DNA from 3 places in the Staphylococcus nepalensis genome. Region 2 is predicted to be linked to each of the others. Evidence: a T-box and tRNA genes for the amino acid it is inferred to sense, from the RefSeq annotation. Region 2 holds a T-box; the other regions hold tRNA genes.
What was found. The T-box of region 2 lies ahead of BJG89_RS06495 (valine--tRNA ligase). A T-box ahead of a tRNA ligase gene usually reads a tRNA of that ligase, here a tRNA-Val.
Positions count from the first base shown of each region.

Region 1 (7,144 bases), 1.3 Mb from region 2:
TCATCTTCTAAAGAAGATGTTCCGAATATATCCTTAGAAAGGAGGTGATCCAGCCGCACCTTCCGATACGGCTACCTTGTTACGACTTCACCCCAATCATTTGTCCCACCTTCGACGGCTAGCTCCATAAATGGTTACTCCACCGGCTTCGGGTGTTACAGACTCTCGTGGTGTGACGGGCGGTGTGTACAAGACCCGGGAACGTATTCACCGTAGCATGCTGATCTACGATTACTAGCGATTCCAGCTTCATGTAGTCGAGTTGCAGACTACAATCCGAACTGAGAACAACTTTATGGGATTTGCATGACCTCGCGGTTTAGCTGCCCTTTGTATTGTCCATTGTAGCACGTGTGTAGCCCAAATCATAAGGGGCATGATGATTTGACGTCATCCCCACCTTCCTCCGGTTTGTCACCGGCAGTCAACTTAGAGTGCCCAACTTAATGCTGGCAACTAAGCTTAAGGGTTGCGCTCGTTGCGGGACTTAACCCAACATCTCACGACACGAGCTGACGACAACCATGCACCACCTGTCACTTTGTCCCCCGAAGGGGAAGACTCTATCTCTAGAGTTGTCAAAGGATGTCAAGATTTGGTAAGGTTCTTCGCGTTGCTTCGAATTAAACCACATGCTCCACCGCTTGTGCGGGTCCCCGTCAATTCCTTTGAGTTTCAACCTTGCGGTCGTACTCCCCAGGCGGAGTGCTTAATGCGTTAGCTGCAGCACTAAGGGGCGGAAACCCCCTAACACTTAGCACTCATCGTTTACGGCGTGGACTACCAGGGTATCTAATCCTGTTTGATCCCCACGCTTTCGCACATCAGCGTCAGTTACAGACCAGAAAGTCGCCTTCGCCACTGGTGTTCCTCCATATCTCTGCGCATTTCACCGCTACACATGGAATTCCACTTTCCTCTTCTGCACTCAAGTTTCCCAGTTTCCAATGACCCTCCACGGTTGAGCCGTGGGCTTTCACATCAGACTTAAGAAACCGCCTACGCGCGCTTTACGCCCAATAATTCCGGATAACGCTTGCCACCTACGTATTACCGCGGCTGCTGGCACGTAGTTAGCCGTGGCTTTCTGATTAGGTACCGTCAAGACGTGCACAGTTACTTACACATTTGTTCTTCCCTAATAACAGAGTTTTACGATCCGAAGACCTTCATCACTCACGCGGCGTTGCTCCGTCAGGCTTTCGCCCATTGCGGAAGATTCCCTACTGCTGCCTCCCGTAGGAGTCTGGACCGTGTCTCAGTTCCAGTGTGGCCGATCACCCTCTCAGGTCGGCTACGTATCGTTGCCTTGGTAAGCCATTACCCCACCAACTAGCTAATACGGCGCGGGTCCATCTATAAGTGATAGCAAAACCATCTTTCACTTTAGAACCATGCGGTTCTAAATATTATCCAGCATTAGCCCCGGTTTCCCGGAGTTATTCCAGTCTTATAGGTAGGTTACCCACGTGTTACTCACCCGTCCGCCGCTAACGTCAAAGGAGCAAGCTCCTTATCTGTTCGCTCGACTTGCATGTATTAGGCACGCCGCCAGCGTTCATCCTGAGCCAGGATCAAACTCTCCATAAAAAATTATGATGTTTGATTAGCTCATAAAATACTAATTTGTGTTATCAATAACACGTTGTTTTTGAATCAACATTTAATGTTGAATTCGGAATTAACGTTGACATATTGCAATTCAGTTTTCAATGTTCATTGTTTGTTTTTAAATATGGTGGAGACTAGCGGGATCGAACCGCTGACCTCCTGCGTGCAAAGCAGGCGCTCTCCCATCTGAGCTAAGCCCCCATAGTTTTATAAGAGTCGGGAAGACAGGATTCGAACCTGCGACCCCTTGGTCCCAAACCAAGTGCTCTACCAAGCTGAGCTACTTCCCGTATTTATTATAATATGCATTTTAAAATGGTGCGCCCAATAGGAGTCGAACCTATAACCGCTTGATTCGTAGTCAAGTACTCTATCCAATTGAGCTATGGGCGCTCTATTAAAATGATGGTGCCGAGGACCGGAATCGAACCGGTACGATGATCTCTCATCGCAGGATTTTAAGTCCTGTGCGTCTGCCAGTTCCGCCACCCCGGCAATATAATGGAGCAGAAGACGGGATTCGAACCCGCGACCCCGACCTTGGCAAGGTCGTATTCTACCGCTGAACTACTTCTGCAAATTGAAACTGGATGAGCCATAGAGGATTCGAACCTCTGACCCTCTGATTAAAAGTCAGATGCTCTACCAACTGAGCTAATGGCTCATGAAATGGTGCCGGCCAGAGGACTTGAACCCCCAACCTACTGATTACAAGTCAGTTGCTCTACCAATTGAGCTAGGCCGGCTATTCATTTTTAAAAGATGGTGGAGGATGACGGGTTCGAACCGCCGACCCCCTGCTTGTAAGGCAGATGCTCTCCCAGCTGAGCTAATCCTCCACATGATTATTATAAAGCCTGGCAACGTCCTACTCTTGCGGAACGTAAGTCCGACTACCATCGGCGCTAAAGAGCTTAACTTCTGTGTTCGGCATGGGAACAGGTGTGACCTCTTTGCTATTGCCACCAGACAAAATAACTTACTCAATATATGATACACGTTTTATCAAATAATTGCAACGGTCAATTTTACACTATTTTTAAAATTTCTTTAAAAATCATTTACATAAGACTCTGTTGCTTTCTCTTGAATTTGACGACTTTTATATATTACTTCATTTTTCGTTATTAGTCAATAACTTTTGTGTTTTTTATTTTTAAACTTTATATTTAAGATTTCAATGTCTCGTTTCCTCAACTCGACTTGAATAATCTTATCATATGAATATGTTAAATGCCAAACCTTTTTTAGTATATTTTTATATTTTAATAGGCATTTATGTCCCAAATGTTTCTTATTACAAAAATTAATTAAAGTAATATTAACATATCTAATAATTAATAACAGTAATTACATTTATTCCCTATTAATAATATAAAAACTAGATCAGTTATACCCCTATTATACAATATATACTGACCTAGTTTCTTGTTTCTATTTAATTGTGATACGTTTTTTATATAAACGGCTTATTTTTGTCTCATGTATGGGAATAATAGCACGTCACGAATCGAAGCTGAATCTGTAAGCAACATAACCAATCTATCAATACCGATACCTAGACCGCCTGTTGGAGGCATACCGTATTCTAATGCTTCAATAAAATCTTCGTCCATTTCATGTGCTTCGTCATTGCCTTCTTCTTTTTCGACTAGTTGAGCTTCAAATCTTTGTCTTTGATCGATAGGGTCATTCAATTCTGTAAATGCATTGCCGTGCTCTCTGCCTACAATAAACAGTTCGAAACGATCTGTAAATCTAGGATCTTCTGGATTTTTCTTAGCTAATGGTGAAATCTCGATAGGATGTCCATATACAAATGTTGGCTGAATTAATGTTTCTTCTACTTTTTGTTCAAAGAATTCATTTAAAATGTGTCCGTATTTCATATTACCGGTGATTTCGACCCCATGTTCTTTTGCGAGTGTTTTTGCTTCTTCATCACTTTGTACGTTATAGAAGTCTACACCGGTAGTCTCCTTAACTGCATCTGCCATATGGATTCGTTTCCAGTTTGATTCTAAATCAATTACATCTTCACCATAATTAATTTTGGCAGTACCTAATACTTTATTAGAAATGTGTCTGATCATATCTTCCGTTAAATCCATAATATCATGATAATTTGCATATGCTTCATATAGTTCAATCATCGTAAATTCAGGGTTATGACGTGTAGATACGCCTTCATTTCTAAACACACGACCAATTTCATATACTTTTTCCAATCCGCCTACGATAAGGCGTTTTAAGTGTAGTTCAATTGCAATTCGCATATAAAGCGTAGCGTCTAATGCGTTATGATGTGTTACAAATGGTCTAGCAGCAGCACCACCAGCTATTTGATGCATCATCGGTGTTTCTACTTCTAAGAAACCTTGTTGGTTTAAATAGTTACGCATCTCTTGTAAAATTTTGCTTCGGTTAATAAACGTTTTTGTGCTATCTTGGTTTGTAATTAAATCGAGATAGCGTTGACGATAACGTTGTTCTATATCTTGTAAACCATGGAATTTGTCTGGTAATGGACGTAATGCTTTAGTTAAAAGGACAAATGATTTAGCTTTAACTGACAACTCACCTGTTTTAGTTTTAAACATTACTCCGTCGATACCGACTATATCTCCTAAATCTGTTGAATTCCAAATATCAAATTGCTCATCGCCTACTTGATCTTTTCTTACGTAAATCTGAATCTGACCAGATAGGTCTTGTACATGTGCAAAACCAGCTTTACCTTTACCACGTTTTGTCATGACACGTCCAGCGATGCTAACATGGCTCTCTTCTTCTTTTTCTTGCAATTCTTCTTTTGTAAATTGGTCCCAATCTTCATGTAATGGTGTAGCCATTGAAGTTCTTTCGAATTTTTGACCAAACGGATCGATACCTAAATCATATAGTTCTTGCATTTTTTGACGACGTACTTGCATTTGGTCGTTCATTTCTTCTGACATAACTTTCTCTCCTTTATGCTTCTTGTTCCACATTTTTAGTTTCTTTATTTTTTACTTATTGTTAGAAATTGTGAATCATCTATATCATTTCTTATTTAGTTTCTTTTTGATTTAAAACATTTCTAACTTTGTCTTACTATGAAAAAATTTAAATACGCTGGATACATATTTACACATTCTCATTATGACAACTTTTTTCTCTTTTCAATTCTACTAGACGTTGCAAACGTAATAAAGGGATTAAAAATTCATCTTTTATAGAAAACACGTCAACAAGTTGTTTAATTTGTACAAACACATAATAAATGATTCAAAGCTCAACTCATACTTCTGAGCAATTACGCTCTATCTACCTCTCAATTTTGATACTTCTTAACTGAGTTATCAGTTGTCACTAAATTACCAACCTTTTTATTAGTGAGTGGCACAATACAATCTGATGCGATGTCATTTAATGGGATAAGCACAAATGAGCGATCCAACATGCGTGGATGCGGCACAATCAAATCATCTTCTTCAATGACTTGATCACCATATAATAAAACATCGACATCTAAAGTTCTAGGGCCCCATCGTATATCTCTCACTCTATGCAGTTGTTGCTCTGTATCAAGACATGCGTTCAATAAGGCGTGTGGTTTTAGTGACGTTTGAATTTCAATGCATTGATTTAAAAATTGAGGTTGGTCGACATACCCAACAGGTTCAGTTTCATATATTGGCGATATTTGCGTTACATGGATGCCATCTTTTTCATTCAAAATACGAATGGCCTTCTTAAGTTGTACTTCTCTTTCTCCAACGTTACTTCCTAACCCTAAATATGCATATTCCATTAGAAATTCTCCCTCACTATTTCTATACCTACACCATCATAATGACCTGGTATAGGAGGATTTTCCTTAGTGATCCTAACTTTCGTTTCCATTACACGATTATAGTGTGAATTTATACGTTTTGCAATACGTTCAGCTAGATGCTCTAATAAATTTACTGGTTTACTTTCCATGATTGCTTTAATTTCATCGTATATCTCACCATAGTGAACTGTATCAGTGACTTGATCAGTTTTACCAGCAATACTCAAATCCACTTTCATTGTTACATCTACAATAAATATTTGGCCAATTTCATTTTCTGCTGGTAAAGCGCCATGGTAACAATAAAACTTCATACCATTAAGAAAGATTGTATCGTGCATACTCATTCTCCTTTAAATAATCCATACTTTGTCCTAAACGAGCATTGAGTACAACGTTATGCACTCTTACACCTTTAACGCCTTTCATTATACCATATGCAGTCGTGGCTGCTGTCGCTTCATCTCTTTCAGTCGCTTTGGTATCTTTATCAACCATTTCTTTAATAAATCTTTTTCTACTCGTCGCTAATAATACAGGATAGTCTGTAGCTACTAATTCATCTAATCGAGCCATTACTTCTTGTTCTTCTTCTCTGGTTTTAGCAAAACCAATACCCGGGTCAACCCAAACTTTCTCTTGAGGAATGCCAGCCATTTCCGCTTTGTTAGCTTGTTTTAATAAATATAAGAGCATTTCTTCAACAACAGGTTCTGACCTCTGACCATCACCATTATGCATCAGTACAATTTCACCTTCATATTTGGCTACAACGTCGAATATTTTTTCGTCATACAAACCAGCCCATTGATCATTAATCATAGTTGCGCCTAATTTCATTGCAGCTTCTGCAATCTCACTTCTATATGTATCAATAGAAAGTTGAATATCAAATTGATTTAACGCTTTTACAACAGGAATTACGCGTTCCAATTCTTCTGTCACGCTAATTTCTTCATAGCCTGGACGTGTAGATATACCGCCTATATCTATGATATCTACACCTTCATCAATCATTTCTTCAGCTCTTTTGATTGCTTTTTCTACAGAATTATATTTACCGCCATCAGAAAATGAATCTGGGGTCACATTTAATATGCCCATAATTTTTGTATGTGCCATAGTCACTTCTTCCTTTCACGCTTAGATGCTCCATTAGCATTATAATTACTATTCTATAATAACGCTAATTATTATTTTTTTCAGTAAACAATGCTTAAACCATTTATAAGAAACAATTAACGAGATGCTCATTTTTAAAAAGAAACCTAGCGGTCATTTAATTGACTTTTGCATTTCAATATAAAATACTGAGTGTTTATTACAGGTAAAATATAAAATTAACCAATTGTTTTCCTTGAACGATTATTAATACTAAAAAAACCGATCGCGTATATACACGACCGGTTAGGAAAAATAAAATTTAATCTTCAAATGAATATAACGGTGTAGAAAGGTAACGTTCACCATTACTTGGTAATACAGTGACTACTGTTTTACCTTTACCTAATGATTTAGCTTTTTCTAAAGCTGCATAAATTGCTGCACCAGAAGAAATACCACCTAGGATACCCTCTTCTTTAGCAACTTTACGAGACATATCCATTGCTGTTTCGTTACCAACTTTGATTACTTCATCATAAACATTTGTATCTAGTGTGTCTGGTACAAAACCAGCCCCTAAGCCTTGTAATTTATGTGGACCAGGTTCTCCAC
Region 1 is NZ_CP017466.1:2,638,749-2,645,892, forward strand. It holds rRNA gene BJG89_RS12655 (16S ribosomal RNA) at 38-1,590, opposite strand; tRNA gene BJG89_RS12660 (tRNA-Ala) at 1,737-1,812, opposite strand; tRNA gene BJG89_RS12665 (tRNA-Pro) at 1,828-1,901, opposite strand; tRNA gene BJG89_RS12670 (tRNA-Arg) at 1,928-2,004, opposite strand; tRNA gene BJG89_RS12675 (tRNA-Leu) at 2,018-2,106, opposite strand; tRNA gene BJG89_RS12680 (tRNA-Gly) at 2,114-2,188, opposite strand; tRNA gene BJG89_RS12685 (tRNA-Lys) at 2,203-2,275, opposite strand; tRNA gene BJG89_RS12690 (tRNA-Thr) at 2,282-2,357, opposite strand; tRNA gene BJG89_RS12695 (tRNA-Val) at 2,375-2,450, opposite strand; rRNA gene rrf (5S ribosomal RNA) at 2,467-2,581, opposite strand; gene lysS (lysine--tRNA ligase) at 3,081-4,568, opposite strand; gene folK (2-amino-4-hydroxy-6-hydroxymethyldihydropteridine diphosphokinase) at 4,925-5,404, opposite strand; gene folB (dihydroneopterin aldolase) at 5,404-5,769, opposite strand; gene folP (dihydropteroate synthase) at 5,747-6,550, opposite strand; gene cysK (cysteine synthase A) at 6,852-7,144, opposite strand, start outside.
Region 1: it has a tRNA-Val gene. The T-box ahead of BJG89_RS06495 (valine--tRNA ligase) is inferred to sense a tRNA for this amino acid. The anticodon was not compared.

Region 2 (7,144 bases):
GCCAAGTTCTGTTTCTATTTCTAATGCTTCACTTACTGGTTTTACTTTTTGAACTAATGCTACGATGGCGTCATCACTAATAGGCGTACCATTTAAACTTATGCGTTCATTAAATGTTTCTATAAAAGGCGATGTAAAGGTACCGACCTCATATCCATTATCAACGAGTGCTGATCTTAAATATGCAACAGTTGACCCTTTACCATTCGTACCACCGACATGAATACCATTGATATTAAATTGTGGGTTATTTAATCTATTTAACATCCACTCCATGCGTTTAACACCTGGTTTAATGCCAAATTTAGTTCGTTCATGTATCCAATATAAGCTGTCTAGGTAATTCATGTTTAGGACTCCTATGCTTTTAATTGATTAATACGTTCTTGTACACCGTCATATTTTTCTTGATATGTTTGTTTTTTTTCACGTTCTTCATTAATAATTTTTTCCGGTGCCTTATTAACAAAGTTTTCGTTAGCTAATTTTTTATTAACACGGTCCAACTCTTTTTCCCATTTTAATAGCTCATTTTCTAGTCGTTCAATTTCTTTATCCATGTCAATTAAGCCTTCTAATGGTAATACAACTTCACCTGCAGATGTGATGGATGTCATTGCTTTTTCAGGAATTGTGATAGATGTATCGATAACCAATTCACTTGGATGACAGAATCTATCAATGTAATTTGAATTATTTGTTAACGTATCTTTTAAATTTTCATTTTTAGCTTGAATGAAAATTGGAATTGCTCTTGATAATGGTGTATCTACCTCTAATCGGGATTGTCTCACTGATTTAATGATTTCAACTAGTTGTTGCATTGTTTCTTTACTCTCATCAAATACGAGCGCTTTGTTTACTTTAGGCCAAGCCGCATTGACAATGGTCTCACCTTCATGAGGTAAGTTTTGCCATATTTGTTCTGTGACAAATGGCATAAATGGATGTAGCATTCTCATCGTATTATCTAAAACATATGTTAATACAGATCGTGTTACTTGTTTTTGAGTTTCATCTTCGCCGTTCATTGGTATTTTACTCATTTCGATATACCAATCACAGAACTCGTCCCAAATAAAGTTATAAAGTGCTCTACCAACTTCGCCAAATTCATATTTTTCACTTAAATCTGTTACTGTATCAATTGTTTCATTCAAACGAGTTAGAATCCATTTATCTGCTAATGAAAGATTACCAGTTAAATCAACATCTTCAACTTTAAAATCCTCACCAATGTTCATAAGACTGAAACGAGCAGCATTCCAAATTTTATTGATAAAATTCCAAACAGATTCAACTTTTTCTGTAGAATAACGTAAATCATGACCAGGTGAAGATCCTGTAGCTAAGAAATATCTTAAGCTGTCTGCGCCATATTCGTCTATAACATCCATTGGATCCACACCATTACCAAGTGATTTACTCATTTTACGCCCATCTTCTGCACGTACTAATCCATGTAATAATACATCATTAAATGGACGTTGGCCAGTAAATTCTAAACCTTGGAAAATCATTCTTGCTACCCAGAAGAAAATAATGTCATAACCAGTTACAAGCGCATTGGTTGGATAATAACGTTGGAAATCCTCGCTTTCAACATCAGGCCATCCTAACGTTGAAAATGGCCAAAGCGCACTAGAAAACCATGTATCTAATACATCTTCATCTTGAGTCCAATTTGCTTCATCTTTAGGTGGCTCTTCCCCAACATAGATTTCTCCTGTTTCATTATGATACCAAGCAGGTATTTGGTGGCCCCACCATAATTGACGAGAAATTGTCCAATCTCGAATTTCTTCCATCCAACGGTTAAACGTTTTTTCAAATCTATTAGGTACAAAATCAATTCTATTATTTGTTTTTTGGTTATTTAAGGCTTGTTCTGCTAATGGTTTCATTTTAACAAACCATTGTGTAGATAAGTAAGGTTCAACCACTGCGCCTGAACGTTCAGAATGCCCTACTGAGTGTTCATGTTCTTCTATTTTAATCACTAAGTCTTGTTCTTGTAAATCTTTAACTAATGCTTCACGACACTCAAATCTATCCATGCCTTGGTATTTACCAGCATATTCATTCATATGGCCAGATTCATCCATAACAGTAATACGTTCTAAATCATGTCGGTTACCTATTTCAAAGTCATTTGGGTCGTGTGATGGCGTTACTTTCATCGCACCACTACCGAATTCAATATCAACATATTCATCTGCTAATATAGGTAATTCCCTTTCTACTATTGGTAAGATAACTTTTTTACCGATAACATCTTTATAACGTTCATCATTAGGGTTTACCACGATAGCAGTATCACCTAACATTGTTTCTGGACGCGTAGTAGCTATTTCAATATAACCTTCGCCATCCGCATAAGGGTATTTGAAGTGATAAAATTTGCCTTGAATATCTTCGTGGATAACTTCTATATCAGATAAAGCTGTACGCGCAATTGGATCCCAATTAATAATATATTCACCACGATAAATTAAACCTTTATTATACATGTCAACAAAGACTTTTTTCACGGCTTTACTTAAACCTTCATCTAATGTAAAGCGTTCTCTACTATAATCTAGCCCTAAACCTAATTTAGCCCATTGTTGTCTGATAAACGTAGCGTATTCTTCTTTCCAATCCCATGCCTTTTCTAGGAATTTACTTCTACCTAAATCATGACGAGATAGTCCTTCTTCTTTAAGTTTTGCTTCTACTTTAGTTTGTGTAGCAATACCTGCATGATCCATACCAGGCAAGTATAATGTATCGTACCCTTGCATGCGTTTCATTCGCGTAATAATATCTTGTAATGTTGTATCCCAAGCATGTCCTAAATGTAATTTTCCTGTTACATTCGGGGGCGGAATGACAATCGTATATGTTTCTTTTGAATGATCTTCTGAAGCTTTAAAATAGCCATTATTAACCCACTCGTCATAACGTCCAGCTTCAACTTCATTTGGATTATATTTTGGTTTCATTTCCATATGTTAAAATCCTCCTTAAATAAATAAAAAACCCATCCTATAAATAGGACGGGTTTTCCGTGGTACCACCTAAATTCAAGAAATTAGCATTCCAATTTCAAGCACTCAAAATTATGATTAACGCTCAAACACGCTTTAACTTAATCTATAATCAAAATCAATGATTTATTTCAGTCAAAGTTCAATGTGGGCTACCTTCAATAAGTTAAATTGTACATTTTCAGCAACCATGTACTCTCTGTTAAATTTCAGCTTATTTACTCTTCCCAGTAGACTATATTCCTTTACTTGATTATAGTATAATGGATATGAAAATAAGTCAATAAAATGGAGTGAAATTTATGAACGAATGTGCATTCGGTACAAAAGATCCTGTTTATATTCATTATCACGATGAAAGTTGGGGCCACCCACTTTATGATAACCTAAAATTATTTAAACTAATAGCTTTAGAATCCCAACATGCTGGACTTTCATGGTTAACTATTCTAAAGAAGAAGTCATCTTATGAGCAGGCTTTTTATCAGTTTAACCCAGCACAAATTGCACAAATGACTTCAGAAGATATAGATAGGTTAATGGTATTTCCAAATATTATACATAACCGAAAAAAATTAGAAGCAATTGTAAATCAAGCCAAGGGCTATTTTGAAATTGAAAAAGTGTATGGCAGCTTTAGTGATTTTTTATGGTCGTATGTTGATTTTCAACCTATAGATTGTGGGTACACTAATCCAAGTGAGCGTGTTACAGTCGATGCACGTGCAACTGAACTCTCTAAAAAATTAAAACAGTTTGGCTTTAAGTTTTTAGGTCCTGTAACTGTTTATTCATTTTTAGAAGCTGCAGGTTTGTATAATGCACATTTACAATCTTGTCCATTCAATCCAAAGTATTATAATGGCAAAGGGTTTGAATAATCAAGGTGTTAGATAGCAGCGATATTGCTTAAACGACTACATTGTTCTGTGCCGTTCTGCCTCTCAAGCGTGACAAAATACAAAAGAATAACTGCTCGCTTATTTTGTACAGCCTCATTAATTTCACACTATTATATCAATAACGCTCTACTCTCTTTAATTTATTTCAATTACAAGATGATTTAAATTAACTATAAATCTATTCCTAACTATGTTCTAACCTTATCACTGATTTCAAATTTCAAACAAAAAACCACTCCGAAGAGTGGTCAAAGGATGAAGTACTGGAGGTACTTCATCCTTTATATTATCAAACAAAATTATATTGTTCAACGCAATAATTATTAAAATATTGTAAACTTGTTAAAGTGTTAGGCGAGGTTGTATATCCAACAATCATTTTTCATTATGATAACCTTGTCTTGCTCTATATTTAAGAAAATAATTTAACATCGGTGCAATTAAAAATAGTATAAAGAATATTCTAAAGATATGATAACTCGATATCATAGCTACATCAGCACCTGTTTCAATGGCAACTAACACAATTTGACTCATTCCCCCAGGCGCTGCACCTAAGAATAGTTCGTTTACTTGGTGATGAGAAACAGAAGATATAAATAGTACCATTACAAACGCAAGTAAAATCAATAAAATATTTTGAAAAGCGATTGCTACAGCAATTCTTCCTTTCATTTGATCTAATAGTTTTGCAATTTGTATACCTATACGTATCATATATATGATTTGAGCAGCAGCAATAATATAATTATCTAACGTAAACGTCGCACTAGTAAATAAATTCCAACAAATAAGTACAAGTATTGGTGCAAGTAATTGCTTCGTTGGAAAATTTATTTTTTTCATAACAAAATAAACAACAGTTATCGCAATAATTAATATAAGTATATTAGGGAGGGTTAAAGCTTGTGTTAAAGTTTTAGTCGTATTGGTAGCAAGAGCCCCATCATTATCTGGATTTTTAAAAAAGTAAGATAAAAAAGGTACGAGTATTACAACAAAGATAATTCTAGAAGTTTGCGTTAGACTCACTACCATAATATTCGCTTTTTTATTCTCTTCCGCCATAATTAACATCTGGCTCAAAGCACCTGGAATAACGCTAAGTATCGCTGTTTCAGTATTAACATTGGCAATTTTTTTAAAGAAATACGCAATAATTAACGCTAATACAAGGAGCATGACAGTAATCATAACGATGGTAAACCAATCATCTTTAATATCTAAAATAACAGTTTTAGTAAAAGTAGAACCGATTTGAACACCTAATAATACTAATCCTATTTGACTCAACCAAAATGGCCATTGTACATCTAGGTGTAAATAACGTATACAAACGATACTAGCAATAATCGGACCAAACATGAATGGAAGTAAAACATGTGCCGCATTAAGTATCAAACTAAAAATAAGTGCTAGTATTAATACGATTAAGTTACCTTTTAATTGCTTATTCATATTCTCACAACTTTCTTAAGTATCGTCACCCTATTATGTAAATTTAAAAGGAGCGAGTTAGAAATCAAAATGTTTAATTTGATTTCGAATCCCCGCCCCCAAAGGTAAAAAAGAACTAGTATACTTACTGTAACGAAACCGGCCATCTAAAACACTTTACTGTTTCCATCAGTATAGTACATTATTGATGTTAAATAAAGTTGGTATATATTAGACAATACGACTTAAAGCAGTATCAAACGCTTCTAATGTTTTTTGGATATCTTCCTCAGTGTGTGCAGTTGAAAGGAATGTGCCTTCAAATTGAGATGGTGGTAAAAAGACACCTTCTTTAGCCATTTCTCTGTACATTTGGCTAAACATTTCTAAATCACTTTGATTCGCCTCTTCAAAATTGGTTACTGGCCCTTCATTTAAGAAATAGCCTATCATAGAACCAGCACGATTAACAGTGATTGGAGCATTATGTTTTGCAAAAATAGTTTTCAAACCATCTTCTAATAGGTCCCCAAGTTTATTGAAATAATCATACGACTCAGGTGTTAATTGTTTTAGTGTTTCATAACCACTCGTCATTGCTAATGGATTACCTGATAACGTACCTGCTTGGTAAATATTACCTGAAGGTGCTATATGATCCATAATTTCTTTTTTTCCACCAAAAGCAGCTGCAGGCAAGCCACCACCAATCACTTTACCTAAACACGTTAAATCTGGTGTCACATTAAAGTATCCTTGCGCACAGTTATAACCTACTCTGAAACCAGTCATTACCTCGTCAAAGATAAGTAATGAGCCGTATTCATTTGTGATATCTCGTAGTCCTTGCAAGAACCCTTCAACTGGTGGCACAACGCCCATATTACCAGCTACTGGTTCTACAATCACGCCTGCGATATCGTCACCATATTCTTTAAATGCAACTTTAATAGATTCTAAATCATTGTATGGTACTGAAATTGTGTTTTTAGCTATGCCTTCTGGTACACCAGGGGAATCAGGTAGCCCTAATGTCGCAACACCAGAACCTGCTTTGATTAATAGTGAATCACTATGGCCGTGATAACAACCAGTAAATTTCACAATTTTATTTCTACCAGTATAACCTCGGGCTAAACGTAAAGTATCTAGCGTTGCCTCTGTACCTGAAGAGACCATACGTAATTTTTCAATAGAAGGAACGCGGTCTATAACAAGTTCAGCTAATTTATTTTCAATAATTGTTGAAGCACCAAAGCTAGTCCCATTGTCTACAGCCTCATGTAATTTTTCATTTACTTGCTTATTCTTATGACCCAAGATTAAGGGACCCCAACTTAGTACGTAATCAATATATTCATTACCATCAATATCATATATTTTTGAACCTTGTCCATGATCCATAAAAATAGCAGGTGTGTCTACTGATTTAAATGCTCTTACTGGACTATTTACGCCGCCTGGCATCAGTTGTTCGGCTACCTTCATTGCTTCTATAGAATTATTATATCCCATTAAAATTGCCTCCTTATTGTTCATCAATATATTTACAAATATCTTTAGAGAAATAAGTGATAATCATGTCAGCGCCTGCACGTTTCATTGAAGTCATTTGTTCCATCACTACTTGTTTTTCGTCAATCCAACCGTTAAGCGCTGCAGCTTTAGTCATACTGTATTCACCACTCACATTATATGCGACTACAGGCACATTGGTTGTATTTCTTACATCTCTGATGATATCTAAAAAGCTTAATGCAGGTTTAACAATCATCA
Region 2 is NZ_CP017466.1:1,378,620-1,385,763, reverse strand. It holds gene BJG89_RS06500 (bifunctional folylpolyglutamate synthase/dihydrofolate synthase) at 1-348, opposite strand, end outside; gene BJG89_RS06495 (valine--tRNA ligase) at 360-2,990, opposite strand; T-box leader at 3,032-3,270, opposite strand; gene BJG89_RS06490 (DNA-3-methyladenine glycosylase I) at 3,332-3,910, shown strand; gene BJG89_RS06485 (AbrB family transcriptional regulator) at 4,307-5,389, opposite strand; gene hemL (glutamate-1-semialdehyde 2,1-aminomutase) at 5,600-6,883, opposite strand; gene hemB (porphobilinogen synthase) at 6,897-7,144, opposite strand, start outside.

Region 3 (7,144 bases), 410 kb from region 2:
CGAAATAGCTTTAGGGCTAGCCTCAAGTGATGATTATTGGAGGTAGAGCACTGTTTGGACGAGGGGCCCTTCTCGGGTTACCGAATTCAGACAAACTCCGAATGCCAATCAATTTAACTTGGGAGTCAGAACGCGGGTGATAAGGTCCGTGCTCGAAAGGGAAACAGCCCAGACCACCAGCTAAGGTCCCAAAATATATGTTAAGTGGAAAAGGATGTGGCGTTGCCCAGACAACTAGTATGTTGGCTTAGAAGCAGCCATCATTTAAAGAGTGCGTAATAGCTCACTAGTCGAGTGACACTGCGCCGAAAATGTACCGGGGCTAAACATATTACCGAAGCTGTGGATTGTCCGTAGGACAATGGTAGGAGAGCGTTCTAAGGGCGTTGAAGCATGATCGCAAGGACATGTGGAGCGCTTAGAAGTGAGAATGCCGGTGTGAGTAGCGAAAGACGGGTGAGAATCCCGTCCACCGATTGACTAAGGTTTCCAGAGGAAGGCTCGTCCGCTCTGGGTTAGTCGGGTCCTAAGCTGAGGCCGATAGGCGTAGGCGATGGATAACAGGTTGATATTCCTGTACCACCATAATTCGTTTTAAGCGATGGGGGGACGCAGTAGGATAGGCGAAGCGTACGATTGGATTGTACGTCCAAGCAGTAAGACTGAGTGTTAGGCAAATCCGGCACTCTTAAGATCAAGCTGTGATGGGGAGAGGAAATTGTTTCCTCGAGTCGTTGATTTCACACTGCCGAGAAAAGCCTCTAGCTAGATTTATGGTGCCCGTACCGCAAACCGACACAGGTAGTCAAGATGAGAATTCTAAGGTGAGCGAGCGAACTCTCGTTAAGGAACTCGGCAAAATGACCCCGTAACTTCGGGAGAAGGGGTGCTCTTTAGGGTTAACGCCCAGGAGAGCCGCAGTGAATAGGCCCAAGCGACTGTTTATCAAAAACACAGGTCTCTGCTAAACCGTAAGGTGATGTATAGGGGCTGACGCCTGCCCGGTGCTGGAAGGTTAAGAGGAGTGGTTAGCTTCTGCGAAGCTACGAATCGAAGCCCCAGTAAACGGCGGCCGTAACTATAACGGTCCTAAGGTAGCGAAATTCCTTGTCGGGTAAGTTCCGACCCGCACGAAAGGCGTAACGATTTGGGCACTGTCTCAACGAGAGACTCGGTGAAATCATAGTACCTGTGAAGATGCAGGTTACCCGCGACAGGACGGAAAGACCCCGTGGAGCTTTACTGTAGTCTGATATTGAAATTCGGTACAGCTTGTACAGGATAGGTAGGAGCCTTAGATACGTGAGCGCTAGCTTACGTGGAGGCGCTGGTGGGATACTACCCTCGCTGTATTGGATTTCTAACCCGCACCATTTATCATGGTGGGAGACAGTGTCAGATGGACAGTTTGACTGGGGCGGTCGCCTCCTAAAGAGTAACGGAGGCGCTCAAAGGTTTCCTCAGAATGGTTGGAAATCATTCATAGAGTGTAAAGGCACAAGGAAGCTTGACTGCGAGACTTACAAGTCGAGCAGGGTCGAAAGACGGACTTAGTGATCCGGTGGTTCCGCATGGAAGGGCCATCGCTCAACGGATAAAAGCTACCCCGGGGATAACAGGCTTATCTCCCCCAAGAGTTCACATCGACGGGGAGGTTTGGCACCTCGATGTCGGCTCATCGCATCCTGGGGCTGTAGTCGGTCCCAAGGGTTGGGCTGTTCGCCCATTAAAGCGGTACGCGAGCTGGGTTCAGAACGTCGTGAGACAGTTCGGTCCCTATCCGTCGTGGGCGTAGGAAATTTGAGAGGAGCTGTCCTTAGTACGAGAGGACCGGGATGGACATACCTCTGGTGTACCAGTTGTCGTGCCAACGGCATCGCTGGGTAGCTATGTATGGACGGGATAAGTGCTGAAAGCATCTAAGCATGAAGCCCCCCTCAAGATGAGATTTCCCAACTTCGGTTATAAGATCCCTCAAAGATGATGAGGTTAATAGGTTCGAGGTGGAAGCATAGCGATATGTGGAGCTGACGAATACTAATCGATCGAAGACTTAATCAAATTTAAATGTTTTGTTTGTAGAACTAAAATTTACTTACTATCTAGTTTTGAATGTATAATGATTTATACATCAACTTGTCTGGTGACTATAGCAAGGAGGTCACACCTGTTCCCATGCCGAACACAGAAGTTAAGCTCCTTAGCGCCGATGGTAGTCGGACTTACGTTCCGCAAGAGTAGGACGTTGCCAGGCAATATATCATTATTCCACAGTAGCTCAGTGGTAGAGCTATCGGCTGTTAACCGATCGGTCGTAGGTTCGAGTCCTACCTGTGGAGCCATATGGCCCCGTGGTCAAGCGGTTAAGACACCGCCCTTTCACGGCGGTAACACGGGTTCGAGTCCCGTCGGGGTCATTTATTACATATTGGAGGATTAGCTCAGCTGGGAGAGCATCTGCCTTACAAGCAGAGGGTCGGCGGTTCGAACCCGTCATCCTCCACCATCGTTAATTTAATAGTACGGAGGGGTAGCGAAGTGGCTAAACGCGGCGGACTGTAAATCCGCTCCTTCGGGTTCGGCAGTTCGAATCTGCCCCCCTCCACCATTTATGGGCTATAGCCAAGCGGTAAGGCAACGGACTTTGACTCCGTCACGCGCTGGTTCGAATCCAGCTAGCCCAGCCATTAGAGCCATTAGCTCAGTTGGTAGAGCATCTGACTTTTAATCAGAGGGTCAGTGGTTCGAGCCCACTATGGCTCACTATGAAGCACTTCTCAAAAGAGAAGTGCTTTTTTGTTATATATTATAACAACGAACTCATTTTAGAAAAATATGATTTCTTTTTAACTATTTTTTAATATATAAACATATCATCACAGAGAAAGTGAATGCTATATTCTCAGTGTTAGTTAGAAATAGCGTAAAGCATACAAATAAAATTTGCATATTTATTTATACATTTTATTGACTAATAAAATAATGAAATCGATAGTAAAAGGGTTTATGTTGAATGATAAACCACTTTATTGATTTTATATGTAAGAATGGCCAATCGAAGAAAAAATGCTGTTTTAGCAATCCTTGAAATGTTGAATTCTTTAGATTATTCTAGAAACATATGACAACAAAGGGGTTTTAAAAATGAATAAAACAGTAGAAATTATTGGGGCGCCATCCACATATGGTCAAAGAAAATTAGGAGTTAACCTTGGTCCAGATGTAATTCGATATGCAGGTATTGAGGAACGTATTAAAGCAATAGGGCTAAATGTGAAAGATTCTGGTAATATTACGGTACCTAAAATCGATTTGGAAAAATTTAATTCAGAGCAAAAAGGATTACGTAATTTAGAAGAAATTATAGAAACATCAAACACGTTGAGTGATGCAGTTTCTAACAGTATTGAAAATAATCATTTTCCACTTATTTTAGGCGGAGATCACTCAATCGCTATTGGTTCTATATCAGGCGTTAGTAAGCACTACGAAAACCTAGGTATTATATGGTATGACGCACATGGTGACCTAAACATCCCTGAAGAGTCGCCGTCAGGAAATATTCACGGTATGCCATTACGTGTACTTGCAGGCGAAGGTGATGAGCGTTTGGTTAATATCTCAAATTATTCACCAAAAATTAAACCTGAAAACATTGTGCTTATCGGCATGAGAGATTTAGACGAAGGAGAAAGACGTTACATAAAAGAACATGATATTAAAACATATACAATGGCTGAAGTTGATCGTTTTGGTATTAAACAAGTGATTGAAGACACGATTGAGTATTTACAAACTAAAACAGATGGCATCCATTTGTCACTTGACGTAGATGCGCTAGATCCTGTGGAAACGCCAGGTACTGGTACTAGAGTGCTTGGTGGGTTAACGTACAGAGAGAGTCATTTTGCATTAGAATTATTACATAATTCTAAATGTATTACTTCTATGGATTTAGTGGAGGTTAATCCACTTATTGATCATAATAATGATACGGCGAAGCAAGCTGTATGCTTAGTAGGTAGTTTCTTTGGTGAAACATTATTGTAGAAACTACAACTAAGTTCAAGATAGAGATCATATCTTCTAAAAACGTAAAATACTACTTTTTCTAAGCGCTCTTACGCGGCGGGACAGCAAAGTCATTTTAAATATGATTTCTGTCTCGCTTTTTGCTTTTAATAAAACATTAATTTTTATTTCAAAATTTTATACTTAATATGACAGTTGACGTTATGATTGGTATAATATATAACATGGGAACAGATAACCGGAGGAGATGTTATGGATTTATCCAACTTTTTTGATGATTGGAGTACGGTCAAAATAATTGCAGGCGTACTCGACTTACTCATAGTATGGTATGTACTTTATCTTCTCATCACAGTTTTTAAAGGTACAAAAGCGATTCAATTACTTAAAGGTATTGTCGTAATTGTAATCGGCCAACAAGTGAGTAAAATGTTAAATTTAACAGCTACATCTCGTTTGTTTGATTTAGTGATACAATGGGGTGTATTAGCTTTAATCGTTATATTCCAACCTGAAATCAGACGTGCTTTGGAACAGCTTGGCAGAGGCAGTTTATTTAAACGTTATTCAACGAGTTTAAATAGTGATGAAGATAAACTTATTTCGTCAGTTTCAAAAGCAGTACAGTATATGGCTAAACGCCGTATAGGCGCGTTAATAGTCTTTGAAAAAGAAACAGGATTACAAGATTATATAGAAACAGGGATCCCTATGAATTCTGACATTTCTCAAGAATTATTAACCAATGTGTTTATACCTAATACGCCTTTACATGACGGTGCGATGATTGTCCAAGAAAATAAAATCGCAAGTGCTGCAAGTTATTTACCATTATCTGATAGTGCTAAAATCGCTAAAAGTTTAGGTACTAGACATAGGGCTGCAGTAGGTATTTCTGAAGTTTCAGACGCATTTACAGTGGTAGTTTCTGAAGAAACAGGATCTATTTCTGTCACATTTGATGGAAAATTAAGAAAAGACATTTCTAATGAAGCATTTGAAGAATTATTAGCTGAACATTGGTTTGGCACACACTTTCAAAAGAAAGGTGTGAATTAAAATGTTAGAAAGTAAATGGGGATTAAGACTAATTGCTTTTGTATTAGCACTTGTGTTTTTCTTATCAGTAAACAATATGTTTGGTAATATCTTCAACGCAGATCAATTAGGACAAAAGTCGACTGAAACATTGCAAGATGTCCCAGTTCAAGTTAAGTATGATAGCAAATCATTATATGCTAGCGATGTACCTAGCAAAGTGGATGTAGAAATATCTGGGCCACAGTCTCAAGTTCTAAAAGCTGAAAATAGTGATAATGTTAAAGCTGTGCTCGATTTAGGTAATAAAAAAGCTGGAAAACATACTACACAATTTCAAGTAAATGGTTTAAATGAAGATATTGATTATACTGTTAAGCCGAAAGAAGCAGCAGTAAGTCTTGAAGAAAAAGTGACTAAAAAGCTCAAAGTAGAACCTGATGTTAGCAGCAATGATTTAGATCCTAACTATAAAGTAAGTGATCAAAGTGTGTCACCTGAAACAGTTAAAGTGACTGGTGGTCGTAAGCAAATTGATAAAATTGCATATTTAAAAGCTACGTTTAAAGATAAAGATAAAATCACTCAAGATACTACAGATATTGCACGTATCACAGCTTTTGACAGAAAACTTAATAAGATTAACGTGTTGATACAACCAAATGAAGTTAATTTAAGTGTCAAAGTAGAAGACTATAGCAAAAATGTTAAAGTTAAAACGAAAGCTGTAGGTGCTTTACCTAATGGTAAAGATTTAGATGATATTAAATTAGATGATGATGAAGTTGAAATATTTGGTAATAGAAATGACATTCAAGGCATTGATGAAATAACTGCTGAAGTGGATTTAGATGGCGTTACAGAGTCAACAGACAGGAATGTTAATTTTAACTTACCAGAAGATGTTTCAAAGGTGAATCCGAAAGAAACGACAGCAAAAATTACTATTAAATAGATTTTTTAATAAAGGAGATATAAATCATGGCAAAATATTTTGGTACAGATGGCGTAAGGGGCGTTGCAAATAAAGAATTAACGCCCGAACTTGCCTTTAAATTAGGACGTTTCGGTGGATACGTGCTAGCACATAATGAAGGTGAAAAACATCCCAAAGTACTAGTTGGTAGGGATACTCGTGTTTCTGGTGAAATGCTTGAATCTGCATTGATTGCTGGGCTGATTTCTATTGGTGCGGAAGTCATGCGTTTAGGCGTCATATCAACACCAGGTGTAGCATATTTAACTAGAGAAATGGAAGCTGAATTAGGTGTCATGATATCTGCTTCTCATAACCCTGTACCAGATAATGGTATCAAGTTTTTTGGGTCAGATGGTTTTAAGTTATCTGATGATCAAGAAGAAGAAATTGAACAATTATTAGATCAAGAAAATCCAGATTTACCTCGCCCTGTAGGTGAAGACATTGTACATTATTCTGATTACTTCGAAGGCGCACAGAAGTATATAAGTTATTTAAAATCAACTATTGATGTTAACTTAGATGGTATGAAAATCGCTCTAGATGGCGCACATGGTTCTACGTCATCATTAGCACCATTTTTATTTGGGGATTTAGAGGCTGATACTGTAACTGTAGGTTGTAATCCCAATGGATATAACATAAATGACGATGTTGGTTCCACGCACCCAGAAACATTAGCACAAAAAGTCGTTGAAGAAGAATGTGATTTTGGTTTAGCGTTTGATGGTGATGGTGACAGATTGATTGCTATTGATGAAAACGGTGATGTTGTTGATGGCGACCAAATCATGTTTATTATTGGCCAAGCGATGAGTAAAAACCAAGAATTAAACAATGATATGATTGTATCAACAGTTATGAGTAATTTAGGTTTCTATAAGGCTCTCGAAAATGAAGGTATTCAATCTAATAAAACAAAAGTTGGAGACCGATACGTTGTTGAAGAAATGCGTAGGGGAGATTATAACTTAGGTGGAGAACAATCTGGCCATATTGTATTAATGGACTACAATACGACTGGTGATGGTTTATTAACAGGCGTTCAGTTAGCAAGTATTATTAAAATGACTGGTAAGCGTCTAAGTCAACTTG
Region 3 is NZ_CP017466.1:966,351-973,494, forward strand. It holds rRNA gene BJG89_RS04350 (23S ribosomal RNA) at 1-2,061, shown strand, start outside; rRNA gene rrf (5S ribosomal RNA) at 2,140-2,254, shown strand; tRNA gene BJG89_RS04360 (tRNA-Asn) at 2,268-2,342, shown strand; tRNA gene BJG89_RS04365 (tRNA-Glu) at 2,346-2,417, shown strand; tRNA gene BJG89_RS04370 (tRNA-Val) at 2,431-2,506, shown strand; tRNA gene BJG89_RS04375 (tRNA-Tyr) at 2,525-2,608, shown strand; tRNA gene BJG89_RS04380 (tRNA-Gln) at 2,613-2,687, shown strand; tRNA gene BJG89_RS04385 (tRNA-Lys) at 2,691-2,763, shown strand; gene rocF (arginase) at 3,145-4,050, shown strand; gene cdaA (diadenylate cyclase CdaA) at 4,285-5,091, shown strand; gene BJG89_RS04400 (CdaR family protein) at 5,093-6,025, shown strand; gene glmM (phosphoglucosamine mutase) at 6,052-7,144, shown strand, end outside.
Region 3: it has a tRNA-Val gene. The T-box ahead of BJG89_RS06495 (valine--tRNA ligase) is inferred to sense a tRNA for this amino acid. The anticodon was not compared.